DNA from 4 places in the Paenibacillus sp. Dod16 genome. Region 1 is predicted to be linked to each of the others. Evidence: riboswitches for the same ligand, from Rfam matches in the RefSeq annotation. Region 1 holds a riboswitch; each other region holds the start of a gene.

The links. A riboswitch is a leader RNA that binds a small molecule or an ion and turns the genes downstream of it on or off. The one in region 1 is predicted to bind cyclic di-AMP.
Region 2: it holds a riboswitch for cyclic di-AMP, as region 1 does, so the genes downstream of both, ACPV3A_RS21545 (C40 family peptidase) here and ACPV3A_RS18595 (G5 domain-containing protein) in region 1, are expected to answer to the same signal.
Region 3: it holds a riboswitch for cyclic di-AMP, as region 1 does, so the genes downstream of both, ACPV3A_RS16165 (universal stress protein) here and ACPV3A_RS18595 (G5 domain-containing protein) in region 1, are expected to answer to the same signal.
Region 4: it holds a riboswitch for cyclic di-AMP, as region 1 does, so the genes downstream of both, ACPV3A_RS28400 (universal stress protein) here and ACPV3A_RS18595 (G5 domain-containing protein) in region 1, are expected to answer to the same signal.

The regions. Positions count from the first base shown of each region.
Region 1 covers NZ_JBNDYG010000026.1:12,315-15,470, reverse strand. Annotated here, with positions in the region: gene rnmV (ribonuclease M5) at 1-229, opposite strand, end outside; gene ACPV3A_RS18595 (G5 domain-containing protein) at 415-1,602, opposite strand; cyclic di-AMP (ydaO/yuaA leader) riboswitch at 1,874-2,088, opposite strand; gene ACPV3A_RS18590 (TatD family hydrolase) at 2,293-3,057, opposite strand; gene ACPV3A_RS18585 (HD domain-containing protein) at 3,155-3,156, opposite strand, start outside.
Region 2 covers NZ_JBNDYG010000030.1:55,953-59,108, reverse strand. Annotated here, with positions in the region: gene ACPV3A_RS21555 (heavy metal translocating P-type ATPase) at 1-857, opposite strand, end outside; gene ACPV3A_RS21550 (four-helix bundle copper-binding protein) at 1,201-1,530, shown strand; cyclic di-AMP (ydaO/yuaA leader) riboswitch at 1,891-2,024, shown strand; gene ACPV3A_RS21545 (C40 family peptidase) at 2,029-2,508, shown strand; gene asnB (asparagine synthase (glutamine-hydrolyzing)) at 2,785-3,156, shown strand, end outside.
Region 3 covers NZ_JBNDYG010000020.1:48,712-51,867, reverse strand. Annotated here, with positions in the region: gene ACPV3A_RS16170 (TrkH family potassium uptake protein) at 1-548, opposite strand, end outside; gene ACPV3A_RS16165 (universal stress protein) at 627-1,310, opposite strand; cyclic di-AMP (ydaO/yuaA leader) riboswitch at 1,421-1,568, opposite strand; gene ACPV3A_RS16160 (TrkH family potassium uptake protein) at 1,744-3,108, shown strand.
Region 4 covers NZ_JBNDYG010000043.1:139,065-142,220, forward strand. Annotated here, with positions in the region: gene ACPV3A_RS28395 (TrkH family potassium uptake protein) at 1-887, opposite strand, end outside; cyclic di-AMP (ydaO/yuaA leader) riboswitch at 1,068-1,219, shown strand; gene ACPV3A_RS28400 (universal stress protein) at 1,352-1,885, shown strand; gene ACPV3A_RS28405 (TrkH family potassium uptake protein) at 2,087-3,156, shown strand, end outside.

The DNA.
Region 1 (3,156 bases):
CATGCTTGCAGCCAGGGACACCCTGATCCACAATTTTGCGGATCCGCTCCCCTGCATGGTCAGGATCGGTTAATATAATAACGCCTCTGCGCTCCTGAGCAAGCGCTATGCGTTTCAGGATTTGTTTATTGATCGCTGAGCCGCCCGTTTCGATCGTATCCGCTTCTACGGCCCGTTTAATGGCAACGGTATCGTCTCTGCCTTCCACAACAATCACTTCTTTAATCATGCGTTTGTTCTCTTCCTTCCCAAGAAAACAGGCTTGTACAACCTCTAGGTTCTACCAACTTAGCCCTATATACTCCGTTCTTAACAAAACAAAAGAAGAGGAAATATTCCCTCTTCTTCATCATTATATATTATAAGCTAAATAGTATAGCATTAGAATGGTATTGTAAATTGGAATTCATGCGTCTAGTTCAATTCAGGTTTAACCGGACCGATCACGTAAACGGTGCGGCCGCTCTTCCGGCCGAAGTTTATGGCCGATTTCAGTGAATCATAATACACATCGATTTTGTTGCCTTTGATGGCACCGCCCGTATCTTCTGCACGACGGAAGCCAATGCCTTCGATATAGACCCACCAGCCGATCGGGATGATGTTAGGATCAACGGCGATGGTGCGTCCTTCTGTAACGCGTGTACCGGATGCAGTGCGTGTACCGATTCCCTGCTGCTCAGCGGAATACGCCGTCATCGACACGTTGTTCAATACCTTGCTGTATTTAAAATCAACGCCTGCCCGAGAAACCACGTTGTTCTCGACAGCCTTGGCGGTCGTTACTTTTTTCGTGCCGGACAATTTAGCCGGTTTAGCCTTTACATCGGTGGCTGCCGCCTGAACGATGACAGGCTTCTCTACTTTTTTCGTGCCAATAGCAATGATTTTATCCTTCGTTCTGCGTTCAATCTCTTGGGAGACCTTCGTCTTGGAAACCAGCTTGCCATTGTGGTAGACCTTCTCATAATGGTTCACCATGAGACCAGGCTCGCCCCGCTGAATAACGCGGTTATCCCCTCTCTCAAGCGATGGGTCGGCTGTTTTGATCACGCGGAAATTGCGATCCTCCGTCTCCTTAACTTTTTGTTTCGTGACGCGAACGACATCGATATTCATATTGCTGGTCAGCTTCGTGTTCTGTGCCGGTTGTACTATATCTTCACCCTGGATCGTAATACCAGCCTCTTTAAGTACATGATCAACCGTATCCTGGGATGTAAATATGGTTTTGGTTGTGCTGCCTACTGTAACTTTGACTGGAATTGCCCGGTCAATGATGATCCGGTCTCCATCCTGGATCGCGCCGTTTAAAGGCATCGAAATCTGATCCTGAGGACTCAACGTGATCGCTTGCTCATCCAGCAATTCCTGCAGCAATGATCCACGTGTTTCTACTGTGGTGACACGACCATCGACGACAAGCTGAACCTCCTTGCCTGCCTGATCATGTACGACCAACGATATGAGAAGTGATACCGTAACGGCACCCATGGCACCGAGCAACATCAGTTGACGCAAATTGTCATGCTTCCATCTCAATGCGTAAGACATGCTGGATGATTGTGATTCATGGGTTTCTTCAGGTTGAAAAATGCCCACTATTCCATCCTCCTTCATAGTCCCGCCGTCTAGGTAAACGCATGAATGCATTTGACGTGACTATAGCAATTTTTCTCACAAGGCGCCCTGCTATCTATCTACACCCTGCGTCAATTCCCGTCTTTCCGTCCATGTACCACCACCCCTTGTTTACCAAGAGTATGATGATCCCCTCTCCATTATTCAAAAATAAAAGAAAGCCATTGAAAGAGTACTAGAGGCTCTAACGTGGCTTCCTGATGATTAGAATCATGGAAATGGTATGCACGAGAATTCCCCTCTTATTTCGCTTACGGAGTTAGCTGTCGGGTTCGGACGTAAGAGAGACGCCCTAGATCCGGATACCCGCTCATGGCGAGATCCTTCAAATTCACCCCAAAGACCCGAAAAAGAAATCAAATACAGCTGCGCGCATTCAGACCAGTATGCACGGCGGTATCGGTTCCCCCGTTCCCCAAAATTTCGGAGATTAAGCGAGACGGTTCATGAAATATTCGGCCGCGATCTGCACATCGCAGCTTCTTATCACTGAAAAGATGATATCCTGTTTGTATGCAGGTTGTAAAGCAACATTCAACCACATTTTCTCATGTAAAAGTTTAAATATTGTAATATCAACGCCTTTTCTGATTAAAAAACTTTAATTAATCGAAAATGCTCCCTTTTTCATCGCTTTTGCTCTCGTTTTCGTTAAATACCAAATCGTTCCAGCGCATTTTGGGTGGTAATTTGGGCCAATTCCTCATAGGACAACCCTCTAATTTCGGCTGCCGCCTCCGCCACCAATTTTACATAAGTGGTCTCATTTCGTTTCCCGCGGAAGGGATGAGGTGTTAGGTAAGGGGAGTCCGTTTCGATCAATAATCGATCAAGCGGAACCTGCGCCAAAACCTCTTTGGGCTGCTTTGCATTTTTGAAGGTAATCGGCCCGCCAAACGAAATATGGAATCCCATATCGAGACATATTTTGGCCGTTTCCCAGCTTCCGGAGAAGGAATGCATGACACCGCCCACCTCGGAGGCTTTTTCCTCGCGCAAAATTCTCACGATATCTTCATGCGCATCCCGATTATGAATGACAATCGGCATGTTCAATTCCCGGGCCAGTCCGATCTGACGCCGAAGCACTCGGTGCTGAACTTCTTTCGGAGACGTATCCCAATAATAGTCCAAACCGATCTCTCCTATAGCCACCACTTTCTCGTGACTGCACAAAGAGGCGATCCAATCCAGGTCCTGATCCTCCATGGTAATGGCGTCTACAGGATGCCAGCCTACCGCTGCATATATAAAATCATAGGTTTCTGCCAGCTTCATCGTAGTCGGAATCGTCTCCCGGTTAAATCCAATATTGATCATCCGGGTCACGCCGGCTTCGAGCGCCCGCTGGATTGCCTCTTCCCGGTCTTCGTCGAATTGGGGAGCATCCATATGAGTGTGCGTGTCGAACAACATAAAATCCACACTCTCCTTCCTGTCGTTTCTGTGTCGTATATCTTCCATTAGCTGGGTAAATTGCAGATAAACCAAATGTTCCTGTTTTCCACCTAGGTT
Region 2 (3,156 bases), on a different contig from region 1:
TGGGATAAGTAACCCTTTTCACCACTATTGGTAACCGTTACGGTTAATGCTCCTTCACCGTTGACAGCTCCTCCAATGAGTTTATCTCCAGGATTCTTGATGACCGGGACGGATTCCCCCGTAAGCATGGATTCATCGAGTGATGATTGTCCTTTCACAATGATTCCATCTACAGGGATTCGCTCTCCTGGTTTAATTAAAATCGTTTGCTCTGGGCTTAATTCTGACACGCTTACCTCTTTGATATCTCCATTTTCCATAATAAGATGTGCTTCAGAAGGGATTAGTTTGACCAGTTCTTCTAGGGCATTAGATGCACCTAAAATAGACTTCATTTCTAGCCAGTGACCTAGCAGCATAATGACAATAAGGGTTGCCAGTTCCCAAAAGAAGTCTACATCCGTCAATCCTATGACAATTAATGAACTATATACGTAAGCAACAACGATAGCAAGTGATATTAACGTCATCATGCCAGGGCTCTTTTGATTTAGTTCTCGATATGCACCAACTAGAAAAGGCTTACCTCCATAAAAGAAGACAAATGTGGAGAGTAGAAACAGTAAAACGGTGTCATATGGAAACCGCCAATGTACCCCAATGAACATCTGAATCATTGGCGAAAGAGCCATGATTGGAATTGTAATAATTAAACAAATATAAAAGCGTTTTTTAAAGTCATCTACATGATGACCGGCATGTTTATCCCCGCCGCTATGTTGGTGCCCGGTACTATGATGTGATCCGGAATGGTCATGGTCGTGTTTCATCCCTTGATGCTGCTGCTCACTTTCGTGTTTGGGCATATGATTGTTCGTGAATTGATGTTTCACGCTCTTTTTGGAGTTTTTATACATTGAATTCACCTCTTCATAAGATTATTTAGTCTAATGCCGTAATAAGAAAAGATTGTTAGGACTACATCACGTAGTATTGTTACCCATTAATACTAATTTAAACCTAAAAGAGTAAAGTAATCACGGATTCAAAGCTCAGTCTTCATGTACAATCATCATTTTCAAATTTGTCCAGTTTCCTCACAAAATCTACATAACTTCGGGTTATATAATAGTCAACCTAACAATAGGTTACAAATCGTATGTAAAGCGAGGTGATTACATTATTTGATTTTTTGAATCAAATAAAAAGTGTTGTGCATCCTAAATTCTTGAATCGTAAATTCGAAAGGAGATATTGACTATGTCACATGAACAATACCAAAAGTGTATCGAGGAATGCATACGTTGTATGATGGTATGTAATCATTGTTACAACGCTTGTCTTGATGAAGAGAATGTAGCTATGATGACAAAATGTATTCGTTTGGATCGACAATGTGCTGATATTTGTGCTTTTGCTGCGCATGCAATGTCAACGAACAGTGTTTATGCGCGTGAGATCTGTAGTATCTGTGCCGACGTTTGTGAAGAATGTGGCACAGAATGTAAAATGCATGATGTAAAACACTGTCAAGAATGTGCAGAAGCTTGTTTTAGATGTGCAGAGGCTTGTAGAGCAATGGCAGCGTAGAACAGACTCAATAATCAATAACCCTCCTTGTGAGAAAGGAGGGTTTATTGATTATAAGTTATAACTAAAATTATATATAAATTGGAGATAGCTGTTAGAGCAGATCAACGTCTGCTGGAACAGTTTTTTCTGCTTATGCTGAAAAAGAAGTGGTTACAAAAATGTATTTAATAATTAACTTAGAAGAAGTCGGTGTTCATATAAGAATAATACAATAAGAGCGGAACTTCTCCTTATATTTGTACTTTATAGGGTGAATTTGAACGAAACTCGACTTTTAATAAAAAAAATGATGGATTTAGAGGATGGGATTGACAACATACACGAAAATGTACTACATTATGTAGGGTTACAAAAAATTAATTTTTAATGCCGAGTTTCATTTTTGAAAACGGGGGAACCATTCCGGGTGAATTATTCTTGATTGAAAAGGAATAAAGGGCGCCTTCTACCGAACCCTTAGCTAACTCCGTAGGCATCCGAAGGGAGAGCATGTGTTTGAAGAAATTCATGATTTCATTAATAGGGTCTGCAGTTATTTTGTCAGCTGGTGCGACTAATGCGTTTGCTGATGATCAATCCAAATTGCGTACAGAAGTAAGTCAAGTTGTTGGTACACCTTACAAGTGGGGGGGAACTTCTGTATCGAGTGGATTTGATTGTTCTGGTTTTATTTTGTATATCTTTGATAAGTTTAATTTGGAGCTGCCACGGACATCAAATGCTCAGGCAAAAACAGGTACCCCAGTTGCAAAGAAAAATCTCAAACCTGGAGATTTGGTCTTCTTTAATACAAGTGGTGCTGGTATATCTCATGCAGGGATTTATATCGGTAATGGGCAATTTGCTCATTCTTCCAGTAGTAAAGGAGTAAGGATTAGTAATTTATCGGAATCATACTATAAGGATCGATACGTTACAGCAAGACGTACAATCTCTAAACAAAGTTATACAAAAATGGTTAGTGGATTGCACTAGTACTTATTTGTAATTAGACAAGCCCTGGTAAAAACCACGGGTTTGTTTTTTTGTATCGCAGGTGAATTAAATCTTGTTAAGAATTTAATCTAACATAATTCATTAATCTTCAATGGAAATACCATAAAATGAAAAATTGACTAGTTAAATTAAATAAACTACAATTCGTAGTATATAATATATTATTGATTTCTTGATGTTTTTAAACAAGGATCAATTTTTTTATCAAAAACACTACACTGCGTAGTTAATAATCCGGAAGGGAAGACTTTTTCTATGTGTGGGATTACAGGGCTTTTGATGTTTGAAAACAATTCGCTGCCAACGACGGTAGCAATTAGAAAAATGACCGATGCAATCAAACATCGTGGTCCCGATCAAACGGGCATTAGGGTGGTAGATCGGATTGCTTTAGGATTTACCCGTTTGTCGATCCTTGATTTGGAACACGGCAGCCAGCCTATTTCCAACGAAGATCAGAGCCTTTGGCTAGTTTTTAACGGTGAGATTTATAATTATCAATCATTAAAAAGAGAACTTGAAGACCTTGGTCATACGTTTAAAACGAACACAGATTCTGAAGTCATCATACATTTATATGAGGAGTATCAGGAACATTGTTTAGAAAAACTGCGTGGAATGTTTGGA
Region 3 (3,156 bases), on a different contig from region 1:
TCAGACCACAGGGCAAATCCGGCATTGTTGAATGCCGAAACGGAATGGAAAAGTGCGTAGTAGGCTGCCTGTCCCCACCCGACGTCCTGTTGCCAACGGAGCGTAAGGACAATCGTAGCCAAGGCTTCAAACGCGAATGCAATGAGTACCATATACATGGATAATTTAACCAAACCTTGTGCCGAGGTCGAATGCGTGGTTTGCTGAATAATCATTCGTTGCTTCAAGCCAATCCTTTTCCCCAGAACAATGGCAACCATAACGCCAAAGGTCATAAAGCCGAGCCCGCCAATTTGAATCAAGATCATGATAATGACTTGTCCAAAAGTTGAAAAAACACTACCGGTATCCAAGACAACGAGCCCGTTTACGCATATTGCTGAGGTGGCTGTAAATAAAGCATCCAGCAGACCAATTGACCTCCCGGTGGAGGAAGAGTAGGGCAGCGCGAGCAATGTGGTCCCGATTATTATTAAAGTGAAAAAGACAAGCATGACGAGTTGAGGGGGACTCATATTTTTTTTAAGCTTGTTGATAAACAACTCCATTGTGTCAGGAGCGGAATGTTGTGTATTTCGATCTTTTGAATTCATAAATGTTCTTCTCACAAGTTCCACCCCCATTCTTTATTGATCGCCGGGTTTATCAAAGAATTTTCTGTTTTGGAAAAAAGACGACTCTACCACTTTTCCGTGACTTATTTTCAAATATTGGATCTCGTGGTCTGTTTTTATTTTCAGCAAGCCGGTGTCAAAATCGGTATTTAACTCTTTGAAAAATAGACCTTCGGCTATTGGATCGCCCCCGGATTCCTTACCGCCAAGCAGATAATGAGAACCCTCCCTGAACACAGTGACTCGAATTCCCCGTTCATGGGTGTCAGCCATTTGATCATCCATCCTTTGAACCGCTACAATGTGCAAATCCGTTTCGCCGATCTGGTTTAGGAGTTCGTTGACAAACGAACCACGCGTAATTTCTTGCCACCGCGTTTGACCGGATTGTCCGATGATTAGCTGGGTAATTTGATGATTCTTGGCGGTTTCCGCTATGATTTCCGAAGCTTTGCGATCTTCATTCGTTTTGACAATGAAGGTTGCCCCATACTCGTCGCATTTCATTTGCCACTCAGCCATATACCTTTCTTGTGCCTGATCTAACTCATCTTCACGCAAGGGTATAACGCTCAACACAAACAGGGGACACTGAAGAAGTCTGGCTAATTCGCCGCCTCGACGGATGAGACGTTCTCCGTTTGGACCGTAATACACGCATACCAGTATCTTTTCATTGTTAAGCAGAATAATCATTCCTTTCTTTTCTAAACACAACAGCTTTAACAAAAAAGGCCTGGAGGCAGAGAAAAATCTGCTTCTAGGCCTTGGCTGTACGGATCATGGACAAGTCAAAGTAGTAAGAGTGTTCTTTCCCAAGACGCTGACGAGGTTAGCTGTCGGATTCGGGATTGAGAGTTCCCGTTCCTTCTTATCCAGAAAGAATTCACCCCTAAAGCTTAGTCGCTTTGTTGGTTCCCCCGTTCCTCATAGAGGATTAAGCATTCATGCGTATGAAATTTATCGTAATAAATATTATGCTAAAACATGCTGAAAGTAAACAGTTAGCGATCAGTCAACAACATCATATCATTGGATTGCAGCAAAAATTATGCTTTACTATGGTATATACTACGCAAAGAAGTCTACGGGGTTTCATGGTCTGTCGTATCTGAAAGGGGAAAATAGGATGGCTAAAGGCAAATCGGAGCCGCTAAAATCATTAAAACAGTTTAACCTATCATCTTCACGACTGATCCTTCTTGGTTTCGCCGCACCGATTGTAATCGGCGCGATCTTGTTAGCCTTGCCCATATCATCGTCATCAGGTGAAGGTGTAGGTTGGTTAAACGCTTTGTTCACCTCAACATCTGCAGTGTGCGTAACCGGATTGGCCGTAGTGGATACAGGAACCGACTTTTCCCTTTTTGGTCAAATCATGATCATGTGCCTGATTCAAGTCGGCGGTCTTGGTTTCATGACCTTCGGAGTTTTGATCGCCGTTGTGCTTGGAAAGAAAATTGGACTGAAAAATCGACTGCTCCTCCAAGAATCCACTAACGCATTATCAACGCAAGGCGTAGTGAGGCTATCGCTAGGTATTTTTCTGATTGCGCTCATTATCGAGTTCGTCGGAGCAGCCTTGTTAATTGTTCGTTGGGAGGAGGAACTGGGCTTGGGGCAAGCTATTTATTATGGGGTGTTCCACTCCATCTCATCATTTAATAACGCTGGCTTCAGTCTTTGGTCAGACAGTTTGAGCCGGTATGTGGGAGACCCGCTGGTCAACATCGTCATCACCCTGCTTTTTATCATTGGTGGGCTTGGATTTACTGTTGTTCTGGACTTATGGAAGCATAGAAGGTGGAATAAGTTGTCCCTTCATTCAAGAATCGTTTTGTCGACTTCAGCATGTCTATGTTTAGCCGGGTTTATCGTAATTTTCATTATTGAGTTGTTCAACTCCCGTACGTTCGGCTCTTTGAGCTGGGGAGAGCGAGTATGGGCGGCTTATTTTCAAGGCGTGGTGACTCGTACGGCCGGGTTTAATACCATCGACATAGCCGCGATGATGACGACTTCTCAGTTTTTCATGATTTTCCTCATGTTTATCGGTGCTTCCTCCGGATCCACGGGAGGCGGGATCAAAACCAATACATTTGCCGTACTGTTATTCACATTGATTAGTATTATTAAGGGGAAGCAGGACGTGCAGTTGTTAAATCGACGCATCCCCCAATCGATTATCCTCCGATCCATAGCCGTCATGGTGATCTCAGTGAGCGTTGTGATTGTCGCTACATTCTTGTTAACCATAAGCGAGCATAGCTTGCAAAAGGACTTTATGGAAGTTCTGTTCGAAGTGACCTCAGCCTTCGGCACCGTTGGCCTATCGATGGGATTGACGCCTGAGCTGTCTCCTTTTGGTAAAGGAGTCATCATTTTGACCATGTACATCGGCAGACTCGGCCCCTTAACGCTGGCCTTCGCGCTGTCGCAAAGAGTAGTCAAACAAAAGTACCGGTTGCCTGAAGAGAAAGTGCTTATTGGTTAAGAGTGGTCGATCCGCAAATCGGGATACGAAAAAATAAGGTTCAGCTGG
Region 4 (3,156 bases), on a different contig from region 1:
GTCATCATTTCAGCGATATTAATTGTATTAAACCCAGCGGTACGAGTTACTACGCCTTGAAAATAGCCCGCCCAAATCCGTTCTGCCCACGTTAAGGAGCCAAACGTATGGGTGTTGAACAATTCGATGATGAATATAACCAAAAAACCCGTGAGACAAAGGAAGCCGGAAGTTGATAACACAATCTTGGAATGCAGGGATAGCTTTGTCCACCGCCTATGCTTCCACACATCTAAAACTACAGTAAATCCGAGGCCGCCTATAATAAAAAGCAGAGTAATGACGATATTGACTAATGGATCACCAACGTATCGGCTCAAACTATCGGACCAAAGACTAAATCCAGCGTTATTAAAAGATGAAATGGAATGAAACACACCGTAATATACCGCTTGCCCCATACCCAGTTCCTCTTTCCAGCGAGTGATTAACAAGGCTGCTCCCATGAGTTCAATTATAAACGCAATGAGAAAAATACCCAGTGACAACTTCACAACACCTTGTGTTGATAAAGAGTTTGTAGATTCTTTTATGAGAAGGCGGTTTTTCAATCCGATTTTCTTACCCAGGACTACGGCTATCAACACACTAAATGTCATGAATCCAAGGCCGCCAACTTGAATCAAGCACATGATGACGATTTGGCCAAAGAGGGAGAAATCGGTTCCGGTATCCAGCACAACCAATCCTGTAACACATACTGCAGATGTCGAAGTGAATAATGCGTTTAACCAACCGACACCGGTGCCTGTTGATGATGATATGGGTAGTGCCAACAAGATAGCCCCTAATACAATCGGGAGAGCAAAGCCTAAAAGTATGAGACGCGAAGATGTTAAATGAAATTGCTTTATTGATATTTGGGGCTGTGATTTGCTACGAAACATCAGATATCCTCCTTCTTGTCCTAATTTTCAGTAAACGAAACCGTTCAGCCTACTACTGCGTAGTATTAGCCTTATCAAAGCATTGATGCTACTGCAAAACAAATTTTCGCAATGCTATTATGCTGTATTTCGGTTTACATTTAGAACAAACTAGCATAATATGAATTACGATAATTTCATAATTAATAATCGCTTAATCCCCTCTTGGGGAGCGGGGGAACCATCGAGGTCGTACTAACGGCTTCAGGGGTGAATTCTTTCTAAACAGAAAGGACGGGGACTCTCAGACCCGAATCCGGCAGCTAACCTCGTCAGCGTCCTTGGGAGAGAACCCTCTTACCACTTTGACTTGTTACATATTAAACAGTCCAAAGCCTGGAAGCAGACACTCTGCTCCCAGGCTTTTTTCCTGAATGGTTTGCAGAGTATCTACATTTAGAAAAAGAAAAGGAGCAGAATTATTCATGGCAAATAACGAAAAAATCATGGTTTGTGTTTATTATGGTCCCCATGGGGAACGTCTCATTCGCCGAGGGGGGGAACTGGCTAAACTTCTGCAATGCCCCCTGTACGTATTGAGCGTCATTCCTGTAAGAGATGATGTGCTTGATCAAGAACAGGAAAAATTTATGGCCGCATGGCAAACGACATGCGACGAATATGGCGCTACATTTATCGCAAAAACGAACGTAGATCGTAAAGCTGCAGATATTATTGCGGAGACAGCCAGAAATCATCATATTACGCAATTAATCATCGGACAATCCGGGCAAACGCGATGGCAGGAAATTACGCAGGGTTCCTTCGTTAATGAACTACTGAATCGGATAGGTGAAACGGATCTTCACATTGTGGCGGTCCAGAGGATGGCACATCACATGACCGAGACCCATGAACGGGGAAGACGAGTCACGGTTATCAGAAATGGTGAACATTATAGGCTCAGCAATGGGGAGTCTGAAGGCGAAACTGTAGCTGAGGGTCTTTTTTTCAAGTAATTGAATACCGATTTCGATACGGGTTTACTTAAAATAATGACAAATAGTGAATTCAGGTATTTGAAGATAAGCAATGGAAAAGTGTTAGACCCTTCTTCTTTCCAGTCCAAATAGCGCATGATCAATATTACACGGGAGTGACACATGTGAGAAAACAGTTTATACTCATCGAAATAAATATCCCTATTACGGAGAATGACCATGATCGAAAACGATGACCATACCAGACGTCGCTCCGCCCTTTACAAAATCGATTCATTCGTAAACAAGTTGAAGAATAATATGAGTCCTCCCCAGCTCATCATGGTAGTGTTTTTTGTGCTGATCTGGACGGGTACCTTGTTGCTTACACTCCCTCTATCTTCTACAAACGGAAAATCTGTAGGTTTATTGAATGCTTTGTTTACCGCCACCTCGGCTATATGTGTGAATGGCCTTGTGGTTGTAGATACCGGGAGTGTTTATTCGACCTTTGGGCAAGTCATCATTATGATCTTGATCCAGATTGGCGGACTCGGATTTATGACTTTCGGTGTTATGGTAGCCATAGTACTGGGGAAAAGAATAGGTCTCAAGCAACGTCTTGTCATTCAGCAAACAACCCACTCGACATCAGCTCAAGGTTTAGTCAAGCTATCGCTGTATATGGTGCTTATAGCGTTCGCATTTGAGGCGTTGGCTACGGTCATTCTTACGATTCGATGGCATTACGAATGGGGTTGGGGTCAGGCAGCCTATTATGCGCTTTTTCATTCCGTTTCCGCCTTCAATAATGCGGGATTTGCTTTGTGGTCTGACAGTCTTTCACCTTTTGTCGGCGATCCAATCGTTAATATTACCATTGTTATGCTCTTTATCATCGGCGGACTCGGCTATATTGTTGTCGTGGATCTATTCCGCAAACGTTCATGGAAGAGACTGTCTCTCCACTCCAAGGTTGTTCTTCTGGGCACAGGCATTCTCTCAGGAATCGGTTTTCTAACTATACTATTGTTGGAAAGTTGGAATCCGTCCACCTTTGGTCAGCTTAGCGGAGGCGAGCGTGTGTTGGCCGCTTTCTTCCAAGGTACGACACCTCGAAGTTCTGGATTCAACACAATTGACATCAGCAGTATGCTAGCCGCTTCCCAGTTCCTTATGATTATTCTGATGTTTATCGGAGCTGCCTCTGGAGGTACAGGAGGTGGAATCAAAATCAATACACTGATTGTACTCATCTTGGCAACGATCCAAACGTTTCGCGGCGGTGGGCAAATTCACGCATTCAAGCG